3 regions of the Agrobacterium sp. 22-209-1 genome follow, and region 3 is predicted to be linked to each of the others. Evidence: predicted binding sites of a transcription regulator. Region 3 holds the regulator's gene; each other region holds the start of a gene.

Region 1 (4,383 bases), on a different contig from region 3:
CCGGCGTGGCTGGCGAGGAAGGCCTGCGCCTCTTCCGCCGTCACCTGATCGGCGCGGTAACCGAGGCCCTTGAGAATTTCTTCCATGTCATCAAGCGTCGCGCCGAGAATGGAAAGCATGGCGGTCGTCGTCGTGAAACGGCGACCGTCATAAGCGCCTTCCGGGCGCGGCTGCTGACCGGGTTTCCACTGCAGCAGCGGGCGGATGAGATCGGCCAGACGCTCGAGAATGTCGATACGCACGGCACGCTTTCCGAGGAAGCGGAAACCGGCGAGCTTGTAGAACATACGCTCGAAGCTGGCATCGGTGACGACCGAGGTACGGCCTGCGGCCAGCACCGGAATGAGATCGCCGTAACCCGGCTTTCCAAGGCCATCATTTTTCAAAGCCCAAAGCAGCGTCACAAGCTCCGCCGGAGCGGGCTTGAGAAGTGCGGGCAGGAAAACGTGATAGGCGCCGAAACGCACGCCATAACGGCGCATGGAGGCGCGCGCGTCCTGATCGAGCGACTTCACGTCCTCGGCGACGTCGCGGCGGAACAGCACGCCCAGATTTTCCACGAGCTGGAACGCCAGACCCTTCGCCAGGCCCTGAAGATCTTCTGCGCGGGAAATATCGTCCAGCGGCTTCAGCACGGTCGCAATCTGGTGATTGACGAAACGCTCGACGCGCGCCAGCGCGTGATCACGGGCATTGCCGTTCAGCTGTTCGTCGGCAAGCAGGATCACCCGCGGCTTCATGATGTTGTCGCCGGCCGAAAGCCGGGCAACCGGCTCGCCCAACCAGCGAACCAGACCATCGGAGCTCAAAGCGAGATCGCCGTTTCCACTGGCATGCAGACGCGCGGCGCGCGCCTCGTATTCGAGCGCGAGCGCTTTTTGCGCCGCAGCCTGCACGGCCTTCTGATCCGGCCCTTCCATTCCCGGCACCGGGGTGAACCGGAACCCGGCCAATTGGCCGACGTGATGTCCTTCTACGAAGACATCACCATTTACACTGATTTCAGCTTCAAGCATCGCATTCTCTCTCAGGCGCCTCATGAGCACAGATGTCCTGCGATCAACAAAGCGTTTCGTCAACCTTTCATGTAGCGCATCGGACAATCGATCCTCGATTTCCCGAGTCTTTTCTTGCCAGTGTGTCGGATCGGCAAGCCATCCTGGGCGGTTCGATACATAAGTCCATGTTCTGATCTGCGCAATCCTCGCAGACAAGGTATCGATCTCCCCATCCGTGCGATCGGCGCGACGCACCTGCTCGGCCATGAAATCCTCGTTCACCGCCCCGCGCTTGACGAGATCGAAATAGAGCGTGGAGATGAGGTCGGCATGCTGTGCGGGGGCGATGCGGCGATAATCGGGCAGCGCGCAGGCCTCCCAGAGTTTTTCCACCCGCACATCCGTCGTGGTCACGTCGATGATTTCAGGGTAACGCGACAGATATTCCAGCGCCTGCTGGTCGATGGCCGGCAGGGCGCGCGAAAGCCCCTGGATCGTCGGCGCGGCGTCAAGGCTCGCGCGCAGATTGGCGATGGAGGAAAAATCGAAATTTTTCGTCCGCCACTGCAGCACCTTCACCGCATCGAACTGATGGGTTTCGATCCGCTCGACCAATTCGTCATCGAACGGATCGACACGCCCCGTCACGCCAAACGTACCGTCGCGAAGATGGCGGCCAGCGCGGCCGGCGATCTGACCGATCTCGCCGGGATTGAGATTACGGAACTGATAACCGTCGAATTTGCGGTCCTGCGCAAAGGCGACATGGTCGACATCGAGGTTGAGTCCCATACCGATGGCGTCCGTAGCGACAAGATATTCGACGTCGCCCGACTGGTAGAGGCCTACCTGCGCATTGCGCGTGCGCGGCGAAAGCGCGCCCAGCACCACAGCCGCGCCGCCGCGCTGGCGGCGCACCAGTTCAGCGATGGCATAAACCTCATCGGCGGAAAAGGCGACGATCGCCGTGCGTTGCGGCAGGCGGGTGATCTTCTTCTGACCCGCATAAAAGAGTTGAGACAGGCGCGGCCGCTCGACCACGGTTATTCCCGGTAGCAGTTTTTCAAGGATAGGGCGCATCGTGCCCGCGCCGAGCAGCAGCGTTTCCTCCCGCCCGCGCAGATGCAGCACCCGGTCGGTGAAGATATGCCCGCGTTCGAGATCGCCCGCCAACTGCACCTCGTCTATCGCAACGAAGGCGGCCGTCGTCTCACGCGGCATGGCTTCCACCGTGCAGACGGAGTATTTGGCTTTGGGAGGCGCGATTTTTTCTTCGCCGGTAATCAGCGCCACATTCGGCGCACCCACTTTTTCAACTAGGCGGGTATAGACCTCCCGCGCCAGAAGACGCAGCGGCAGGCCAATGACACCGCTTCCATGCGCGACCATCCGCTCGATCGCGTAATGGGTCTTGCCGGTATTGGTGGGGCCGAGAACGGCCGTGACACCGCGGCCGCTCAGGATCATGGGGCGAAAATTCAACGTACTATCCGCGAATCGACTTCATCTGCTTGCTTTGCCGCCCGACATTGCTAATGGGCCGCAGGCCTCACACATGGCAACGCCCGCAGCCAAAGGCAATAGGCCTCACCCGCAAAGTGGCGCGGGGCGACCAGTCGACGGAATTTTCCTTTCAGATTCAGCCAGTTGAACAAACAAAAAGAATCCGGCAAAAATGAAATCGATTCGGCTGCGGAACAGTCTGCGAACGAATCGAATACGAATCGCTGACTCGATGGGATTCAGCTTTTGTTCTCCGCAATATCTGGTTGGTCAGGGCGCAGACCATACCAGATTGTGAATCCGGATAAGTCCTTGGCCGGATTCGGCTTTACGGCAAAGCCACCGGGCAGAAAATCCCGGAATCGGCTGTCAAGCGGCAATCCTGGAAAAACCGGTCCGAAACATGCATGAGGGACTGGATCAGAGCGCCTCGCCGGCAAGCAGACGCGGCGCATTCGCATCCGTCGTGCCGGCCGCCTGACCGATGAAATAGGATTTGAGACCCGGCAAACGATCCACGACCCCGAGACCGAAATCGCGCATGATACGGATAGGGCCAATATCGTTGGAGAAAAGCCGGTTCAGCACATCCGTCGTCACGCCCATCCGCAACGTGTCGAAGCGCCGCCAGGACTGATAGCGCTCCAAAACGTTGAGTGAGCCGATATCGAGGCCGAGCCGGTCGGCCTCGACCACGGTTTCGGCGAGAGCCGCCACGTCCTTGAAGCCGAGATTGAGGCCCTGCCCGGAAATCGGGTGAATGCCGTGCGCCGCATCGCCCGCAAGCGCGAAACGCGGCGCAACGAAAGAACGCGCCAGCGTCAGCCCCAATGGGAAAGCGCGGCGGGGGCCGACCGGACGAAGAGGACCGAGCTTGTGACCGAACCGGCGTTCCAGCTCTTCCTCGAACACCAGGTCGTCGGAAGCCACCAGCCTGTCGGCATCGGCCGTGCGTTCGGTCCAGACGAGCGAAGAGCGGTTTCCCTTCAGCGGCAGGATGGCGAAGGGGCCCGATGGCAGGAAATGCTCCTCGGCGCAGCCCTCATGCGGCCGCTCATGCTCAACGGTCGTCACGATACCGGACTGATCGTAAGCCCAGTGCACGGTCTTGATTCCGGCCATGTCCCTGAGCGCGGAGCGAACGCCGTCACAGGCAATCAGCAATCGCGCTTCGAGCGTCGATCCGTCGGAGAGGCGAATGGCCGTCGATTGCGGACCCGCGGTAAAATCGGAAACACTGACACTGTGACGGATTTTTATGTCAAGACGCTCGCACAGGCCTCGCAATGCGCCCACAAGAGCAACGTTCGGAACCATATGGGCAAACGGCCTGCCTTCTTCCACGGCGCCGTCGAAAGTCAGGAACACGGGACGCACCGGATCGGCGGTCTTCGAATCGGTGACGATCATCTTGTGTATTGGCTGGGCTTCCGGCTCGATCTCGTTCCATATGCCGAAAACATCGAGCATCCGGGTGGCCGCTGCGATGATGGCGGATGCACGAACGTCCTTTGCCCAGACATCCTCGGGAGCGGCCTCAACCACCTGCACATCGAGATGCCGGGCCGCCTGCTTGATTGCGACAGCAACGGAAAGACCGACATATCCGCCGCCTGCCACCACTACGTCCAGCATCGCGCTTCTCCTCAAATCTTGTGCACGCATCATCCGGGCACTATAGACCATGTGACGTATTCCTACAGCCGGAGCAGGCCGAAAAAATGTCGCATCCCTCGCAAACGTCAGATCCGATGGCCAATCTCATCGCCACACTCGATCTTGAGAAGCTGGAAGAGAACCTGTTCCGGGGCGAAAGCCCGCAGATCGGCTGGCAGCGGGTTTTCGGCGGCCAGGTCATCGCGCAGGCACTGATTGCCGCGCA
Region 2 (4,383 bases), 110 kb from region 3:
ATCCTCACCCTCATCGTTCTGGTGGCGGCGCTCAACATCATCTCCGGCCTCATCATGCTGGTGAAGGACAAGGGCAGCGATATCGCCATCCTGCGCACCATGGGCGCCAGCTCTGGCGCGGTCATGCGCATCTTCTTCATGACGGGGGCTGCCATCGGCACGGTCGGCACCTTTGCCGGCGTGGCGCTCGGTGTCATCGTCTGCCTGAACGTGGAATCGATCCGGCAGTTCTTCTCATGGGTATCGGGCACAGTGCTGTTTGACCCGCAGCTTTATTTCCTGAGCCAGCTACCGGCCGAAATGGATTTGAGCGAGACCATCACCGTCGTCATCATGGCGCTGACCCTTTCTTTCCTGGCAACGATCTTTCCAGCCTGGCGGGCTTCCAAGCTCGATCCGGTGCAGGCCCTGCGTTACGAATAAGGACCGCTTCGCAATATGGCAAAAAAAACAGTGCTGCGGCTCACCGGCGTCGAGAGAACCTATGGTCAGGGCGAGACGTCGCTTTCCATTCTGCGCAAGGCCGATTTTGAATTGAAAAGCGGTGAGATGGTGGCGTTGGTCGCCCCTTCGGGTACTGGTAAATCGACGCTGCTGCATCTTGCAGGGTTGCTGGAACATCCCGATGCAGGCGAGGTCTATATTAACGGCGCGCCCTGCAACGGCCTGCCGGATGAAACGCGCACCGCGATCCGCCGCAGCGACATCGGTTTCGTCTATCAGTTCCATCACCTCCTGCCGGAATTCTCGGCAGTGGAAAATGTGATGATGCCGCAGCTCATTGCCGGTCTCACCCAGGTGGAGGCCCGCAAGCGTGCAAGCGCGCTGCTAGACTATATGCGCGTGGGGCATCGCGGCGAACACCGTCCAGCCGAACTCTCGGGCGGTGAACAGCAGCGTGTCGCCATTGCCCGCGCTGTCGCCAACGCGCCGCTCCTGCTGCTCGCCGACGAGCCGACCGGCAATCTCGATCCGGAAACCGCGCATTACGTATTCGACGCGCTGGAGGCATTGGTGCGACAATCCGGCCTCGCGGCGCTGATTGCCACCCACAATCATGAACTTGCCGCCCGCATGGACAGACGCGTGACGCTGGCCGACGGCAAGATCGTCGATTTCTGAACTGGCAAGCCGATCCATCCGGTGCTTTCCAGAGAACACCGGTTCTCCCCATTTGAATTTTTTCCGAACCCGGCGGTGTTTTACCTCCGGGTTTTTTCGTTTTGGAGTCAGTGGCTTGCTGTTCCCCACGCGGGAACCGAAGGCGATTCTGCCGCATTGACAAGAGGAATATCGCCAGAACCCTGTTGACAATCGAACAAAATGAGAACAAAATTGGAACATAACGAGTAAGGAGAGACCAATGACTGATTTCATCCGTGACGTTGCTGCTTTCGCTTCCATCGCTGTCTTTGTTGCCAGCTTTTCGGTGATCCTCACCGCCCTGTGAAGAAGACACCGGCGCAGAAGCCTGTATGGACGCCGCAAAGCGGTGGACATTAAGCGCCGGAAATCGGAAAATCGCCCTCGTGATTCAGAGTGACAGGATGATGATATGGGCGATGCGGTTATGCGTGGAGAGATCTCTGGCGAAACGTTGAAGACGCCCGGTTTTGTCCATCTTCGGGTTCATTCCGCTTATTCCCTGCTTGAGGGGGCCTTGCCCCTCAAGAAAATCATGTCCAAGGCCGTCGCGGACGGTCAACCGGCCATTGCCATTACCGATACCAACAATCTTTTCGTCGCGCTGGAATTTTCCGAAAAGGCGCGGGACGAGGGTCTGCAGCCGATCATCGGCTGCCAGCTGTCCATCGACATGCAGGATGCGGCGGAGGATCGCCGCAACCACAACAGCCATCTTCAGAAACTTCCCGCCATCGTTCTCCTTGCCGCCAATGCGGAAGGCTATGAGCGGCTGGTGGATCTCGTCAGCCGCGCCTATCTGGACGGTGAGGGCGGCAGCCATTCCGTGCATATTACCCGCGCATGGCTGGAGGAGGCCTCCAATGCCGGCCTCATAGCGCTCACCGGCGCATCCGGCGGCCCCGTCGATATGGCCCTGAAGGAAGGCCATGCAGCGCAGGCGAAAGAGCGGCTGCTGACGCTGAAGTCACTCTTTGGTGATAGGCTTTATATCGAATTGCAGCGCCAGTCCGGTTACGACCGCTCCCATGAGCGGCGCCTGATTGGTCTGGCTTACGAACACGATATTCCACTCGTTGCCACCAACGAGGCGTTCTTCCCCTCCAAGGCCGACTACGAGGCGCATGATGCGTTGATGGCAGTGGCGCATAACGCCATCGTGTCCGATGACAGCCGGTTCCGCCTGACACCCGATCACTACCTCAAAAGCCGTGACGAGATGACGGCGCTGTTTGCCGATCTTCCCGAGGCGCTGGAGAACACCGTCGAGATCGCGCTCCGATGCTCCTATGTCCTGAAGAAGCGCGGGCCGATCCTGCCGCGTTTCACCGGCGCCAGCGACGATCCGGAAGCAGCCGAGCTGGCCGAAACCGAGGAACTGCGCCGACAGGCGGTGGAGGGGCTGGATCAGCGGCTTGCCGCGCTTGGCATGGCGCCCGGTTATACGGAACAGGATTATCGCGAAAGGCTGGATTTCGAACTCGGCGTCATCTCGCGCATGAAGTTCCCCGGTTACTTCCTGATCGTTGCCGACTTCATCAAATGGGCAAAGCAGCATGATATTCCGGTCGGCCCGGGCCGCGGTTCGGGTGCGGGCTCGCTCGTCGCTTATGCGCTGACCATTACCGATGTCGATCCGCTGCGCTTCTCGTTGCTGTTCGAACGCTTTCTCAATCCCGAACGCGTTTCGATGCCCGACTTCGATATCGACTTCTGCCAGGACCGCCGTGAAGAGGTGATCCGTTACGTGCAGGCCAAATATGGCCGGGAGCAGGTGGCGCAGATCATCACCTTCGGTTCGCTACAGGCGCGCGCGGCCCTGCGCGACGTTGGCCGCGTGCTGGAGATGCCCTATGGGCAGGTGGACAAGATTTGCAAGCTGGTGCCCAACAACCCGGCCAATCCGACACCCCTGTCGAAAGCGATCGAGGAAGAGCCGCGCCTGCAGGAGGAGGCGGACAAGGAGCCGGTCGTCGCCCGCCTCCTGGATATCGCCCAGAAGATCGAAGGACTTTACCGCCACGCCTCCACCCATGCCGCCGGTATTGTCATCGGTGACCGACCGCTGTCGAAGCTGGTGCCGATGTATCGCGATCCGCGATCCGATATGCCGGTTACGCAGTTCAACATGAAATGGGTGGAAAGCGCGGGCCTCGTCAAATTCGACTTTCTCGGCTTGAAGACTCTGACGGTGCTGAAGGTCGCCGTCGATTTTGTCGCCAAGCGCGGCATCGCGGTCGATCTCGCGGCCATTCCGCTGGACGACGCCAAAACCTACGAGATGTTGTCGCGCGGCGAAACCATCGGCGTGTTCCAGGTGGAAAGTGCGGGCATGCGCAAGGCGCTGATCGGCATGCGACCGGACTGCATCGAGGACATCATCGCGCTGGTGGCGCTTTATCGCCCCGGACCGATGGAAAACATCCCGGTCTACAACGCCCGCAAACATGGCGAGGAGGAGCTGGAATCGATCCACCCGACCATCGACCATCTGCTCAAGGAAACGCAGGGCGTTATCGTCTATCAGGAACAGGTGATGCAGATCGCCCAGGTCCTCTCCGGTTATTCGCTCGGCGAAGCCGATCTTCTGCGCCGCGCCATGGGCAAGAAGATCAAGGAGGAGATGGACAAGCAGCGCGAGCGTTTCGTCGACGGAGCCATCAAGAACGGCGTCTCGAAGCCGCAGGCCAACACCATCTTCGACCTGCTGGCGAAATTCGCCAATTACGGCTTTAACAAGAGCCACGCCGCGGCCTACGCGATCGTGTCCTACCAGACCGCCTATATGAAGGCGCATTATCCGGTGGAGTTCCTGGCGGCTTCCATGACGCTCGATATGGCGAACACGGAAAAGCTCAACGATTTCCGTCAGGATGCGGGCCGCCTTGGCATCGAGGTCGTCGCGCCTTCGGTGCAGACGTCGTTCCGGCAATTCGAAACGGGTGAGAACCGCATCTATTATTCGCTCGCCGCCATCAAGGGCGTGGGCGAGGGGGCGGTGGAGCACATCGTCCAGGTACGCGACGGCAAGCCGTTCACGAGCCTTGAGGATTTCTGCCTGCGCATCGATCCCAAGCAGATCAACCGGCGTGTGCTGGAAAGCCTGATTAATGCGGGCGCCTTCGACTGTTTCGGCCGCGACCGCGCGGAACTGATCGGCGGGCTGGACCGCATTATCGGTTATGCGCAGATGGCACAGAATAACCGCACCATTGGACAATCGGACATGTTCGGCTCCGG
Region 3 (4,383 bases):
CAGTCTTGAATCGCGGGACATGCCTGCGCCCGGCAGTCCGCTGGTCGGGGTCGATCGGGTGCGGAAGACATTTGGCGGACTGACGGCGGTCAACGATGTCAGCTTCGATATCAAGGCCGGGCAGATCGTCGGCCTGATCGGCCCGAACGGCGCCGGCAAGAGCACGACTTTCAATCTCATCACCGGCATCCTCGGCCTTTCCGGCGGCAACGTCACCTATCAGGGACAGAAGCTTTCAGGCCTCAATCCCCGGCTGATCGCCAAACGCGGCATCGCCAGAACCTTTCAGCATGCCAAGGTCCTTCCAACCATGTCGGTGCTCGAAAATGTCGCTCTCGGCGCGCATCTGCGTGGCAATGCCGGCGTTTTCCGGAGCTTCTTACGGCTGGAGCGAAAACAGGAGCAGGCGCTGCTTGCCGAAGCCGCCCATCAGCTCGATCGCGTCGGTCTCGGTGCTCATCGCGACCGTCCCGCCGGCGACCTCGCTCTCGGGCAGATCCGAATTCTGGAAATTGCTCGCGCGCTCTGCCTCAACCCGACGCTTCTGCTGCTCGACGAACCGGCGGCCGGTCTGCGCCACGGCGAAAAGCAGGAGCTCGCCACACTGCTGAAAAAACTGCGGGCCGAGGGCGTGAGCGTGCTGCTCGTCGAGCATGACATGGGTTTCGTCATGGGGCTGGTCGATCACATCGTCGTCCTCGATTTCGGCACCCTGATCGCCGAAGGCAAGCCGGCTGAAATCAGGCAACATCCAGCCGTGATCGCGGCTTATCTTGGGGGTGCAGCGTGAGCGGACATCTACTCGACATCAAAGACATCCACGTTGCCTATGGCCGGGCGGAGGTGGTGCATGGCATCTCGCTTTCCATGACATCCGGCAGCATCGTCACGGTCATCGGAGCAAACGGGGCGGGCAAGACCACGCTGCTCAACGCCATCATGGGCGTCGTGCCTTCGCGCGGGACCATTCTTTACGACGGCGCGCCAGTGCCCGATACCATCGAGGCCCGGGTTGCCGCTGGCCTTTGCCTCGTGCCGGAAAGGCGCGAATTGTTCGGGTCGATGACCGTCGAGGATAATATCGAGCTCGGCGGATTCCTGCGCTCACGCCAGGAGCGCAACGAAACCCGTGAGGAAATACACGCACTCTTTCCACGCCTTCGCGAGCGCAGCAAGCAGCTTGCCGGAACGCTTTCCGGCGGCGAAAGGCAGATGCTGGCGCTCGCCCGGGCACTAATGAGCCGGCCGAGGCTTTTGCTGCTGGATGAGCCTAGTCTCGGGCTTGCGCCGTTGATCGTCGCCGAAATCCTGCGCATCGTTGCCGAACTGCGTCGTACCGGTGTCTCCATCCTGCTGGTCGAACAGAACGCCCGCGCCGCGCTTGAAATCGCCGACGAGGCCTACCTCGTCGAACTCGGCGAGGTCCGCCGCTCAGGCCCGGCCGCCGAACTCGCCGTCGATCCGGCACTGATGGCGAGCTATCTCGGACCGGGCGAACACGCCCTCTAAGAAAATCCTCGTAACGGATATGAGCGATTTGCCGTCTTAGACGGACGGATCGTCGTACCGGATGCCTGAAACACAGAGCTGCCTTCAATTGCCCACTTCAGACGGCAGTTCCTCCGATTATCAAAATAGTCACCAACCCTACCGGCTCTCGGCAGTTCAGGCTTTCGAATATCAAATCACCATCTGAGATGCACCCTTCACGAAATTTTAGGGGATTGCGGAACACATATGGAACATATAGTGTTCGTTCTGTATTTGTTTCGCGACTTCAACGACGATTCTCAAGGGTGTTTTCCTCATGCTCACGCGCAAACAGCAGGAATTGCTTCTCTTCATTCATGAAAGAATGAAAGAGTCCGGCGTGCCGCCCTCCTTCGATGAAATGAAGGACGCACTCGATCTTGCTTCCAAATCCGGCATTCACCGGCTGATTACCGCACTCGAAGAGCGCGGGTTTATTCGCCGGCTACCCAACAGGGCGCGAGCGCTGGAAGTGATAAAATTACCTGAGGCCTATACGCCGGGCGCAAGGCCGCAGCGTGGTTTCTCACCGAGCGTCATCGAAGGCAGCCTGGGCAAGCCGAAGGCGCCGGAGCCGGCCGCGACCCCCAAGGCGCCTGCCAATGATCTCGGCGGTGCCGTCACCGTGCCGGTCATGGGCCGCATCGCCGCCGGTGTGCCGATTTCCGCCATCCAGAACAACACCCATGATGTGGCCGTACCAGTGGATATGCTGGGTTCGGGCGAACATTACGCGCTTGAGGTCAAAGGCGATTCGATGATCGAGGCCGGCATTTTTGATGGCGATACCGTTATCATCCGCAACGGCAATACGGCCAATCCGGGTGATATCATCGTCGCGCTGGTGGATGATGAAGAAGCGACCCTGAAGCGTTTCCGCCGCAAGGGAGCCTCCATCGCGCTGGAAGCTGCGAACCCGGCCTATGAGACCCGCATTTTCGGGCCTGATCGGGTGAAGATACAGGGCAAGCTGGTTGGGTTGATCCGCAGATATCATTGATGCCGCCGCCGGTTTGGATAAGCCGAAACGGTTGAACGGCGGCATATCTGGCCTGCAAGATGAAGGGCGCGTCATTTCGTTGAATTGATGCGCCTTTTCTTTTTTAAATGGCAAACGCGCTCGTCGTTGCGAAAATGCGGTTGTGCACGACGGCCCATCCATCAATTGGCGTTATGGGAGCCATGGATTCTTTGCGATATTCCAAGACCATTCGCAGATATAGAAATGCGCATCCTATCTGGGGAAAAACGCCATGTACGATCTTTATATTGCCAACAAGAACTATTCCTCATGGTCGCTGCGGCCCTGGGTTTTGATGCGCACGCTCGGCATCGCCTTTAATGAAAAACTCGTTCCCTTTGGCGAAGGTGTTGCCTTCTCCAGCTTTTCGCCGACGGGCAAGGTGCCGTGCCTTGTTGATGAGGGCGTGACGGTTTGGGAATCGCTGTCGATTGCCGAATATCTGGCCGAGAGACATCAGGGTGTCTGGGCAAGTGACAAGCAGGCACGGGCCTGGTCACGCTCGGCGGCAAGTGAAATGCATGCGGGCTTCTCTTCGCTGCGCAATCTCTATCCAATGTCGGTCGGTATCCGCGTAAAACCGAAGGGCGGCGATGCCGGGCTTGCCGCCGACATAAAACGCATTGATGCGCTGTGGAGCGAAGGCCTCGCAAAATTCGGCGGACCGTTTCTCGCCGGTCAGAAATTCACGGCGGTCGACGCCTTCTTCTGCCCGGTGGCGTTCCGTTTCCAGACCTATGGCGCCGATCTTTCGCCAGCGGCGAAGGCCTATTGTGACAGGCTGCTCTCCCTGCCCGCCATGCGCGAATGGTATGAGGCCGGACTGAAGGAAATCTGGCGCGATCTGCCGCATGAAGAAGAGATCGGCAGCATTGGCGAATTGACCGCGGATTTGCGCGCCACGGCCTGACAAATCATGCTGGCAGCACTCACTGCGATGCCGTCAGCAACCGGGTGACGGCTTCAGGCACATCACGGTCAAAGCGCCCGCTTTTCCAGTCGTAGAAGCGATGTTCGCTCCACGGCCTGTTGGTGCTGGCGGTTGCAGCGCGCATCCGCCCCACCACCCCCGCCTGATCGCTGCCGGCGAAATTTATCTCTACCGAGTCGATGCGCCTTAATATGTCGCGATTGAGCAGTAGGGCACCCGAGCGGCATTGCGTAAACGAGGTTCTGCGGGAGACGATGACGATATCGGCGATGTCACAGGCTTTCCCGGCAAACCGACCGTCTTCCAGCACGATGATAAACTCGCCGCTTTTCGCGCGCGCCGCACACCAGATGCCTGTCCTGCAGGTGAAGACACCGGGCGCGGCATCTCTCAGCGTCGTTATCATCTCTCGGGCCACGACCTTCATGTCCTCCGGCGCAAGCTTGGATTTTGTGGTGAGAGCAACGGTTGTTGTCGGAGCCCCCGTCTTGAGAAAGACCGGTGGGAGCGGTTTTTCAGGCAACAGCAGCGCCCTCTGCCATTGCTCATAGATGAAGCCCTGCGGCCGCGTTTTTGTGGTGTAGACCCTGCCCTCGTCCAGAAGCGCCACCAGCTTGCCTTCCTCATGGACAAGCAGATCAGGCAGACCGCGTTGGGCGACGGCTCCAGAGAGGCCGAAGGCCAATATCAGAGTGGGCAAGCCGAGTAGCGCCAAACGGGTGCGCAGCAATGCCAGCAGCAGAAAACCCACAGAGGCAATGCCGATGAAAGCGCCATGCGGTCTCCCGGTCGCCGCGCTGCCGCCCCAGGACGCGACCTCGTCCGCAACCTCGATGACAAGCGCCATGCCGTAACCCATGACCTTCAGGAACGGCGCATCGAGCCCGAAGGGCATCAACAG

The links. Region 3 encodes LexA, which represses DNA repair genes until DNA is damaged. Its sites were predicted from a motif close to TGTTCNNNNTGTGTTCNG; they were not measured.
Region 1: ACQZ48_RS13705 (helicase-related protein) is a predicted target of LexA. The motif match lies at 2,692-2,709, and genes of this name have one in related genera.
Region 2: dnaE (DNA polymerase III subunit alpha) is a predicted target of LexA. The motif match lies at 1,326-1,343, and genes of this name have one in related genera.

Annotation. Positions count from the first base shown of each region.
Region 1 is NZ_JBNWCH010000005.1:142,029-146,411, reverse strand. Features, by position in the region: gene ACQZ48_RS13705 (helicase-related protein) at 1-2,465, opposite strand, end outside; gene ACQZ48_RS13700 (ubiquinone biosynthesis hydroxylase) at 2,922-4,196, opposite strand; gene tesB (acyl-CoA thioesterase II) at 4,223-4,383, shown strand, end outside.
Region 2 is NZ_JBNWCH010000004.1:61,092-65,474, forward strand. Features, by position in the region: gene ACQZ48_RS11450 (lipoprotein-releasing ABC transporter permease subunit) at 1-423, shown strand, start outside; gene ACQZ48_RS11455 (ABC transporter ATP-binding protein) at 439-1,122, shown strand; gene dnaE (DNA polymerase III subunit alpha) at 1,556-4,383, shown strand, end outside.
Region 3 is NZ_JBNWCH010000004.1:170,904-175,286, reverse strand. Features, by position in the region: gene ACQZ48_RS11990 (branched-chain amino acid ABC transporter ATP-binding protein/permease) at 1-790, shown strand, start outside; gene ACQZ48_RS11985 (ABC transporter ATP-binding protein) at 787-1,509, shown strand; gene lexA (transcriptional repressor LexA) at 1,808-2,530, shown strand; gene ACQZ48_RS11975 (glutathione S-transferase family protein) at 2,784-3,461, shown strand; gene ACQZ48_RS11970 (ComEC/Rec2 family competence protein) at 3,481-4,383, opposite strand, start outside.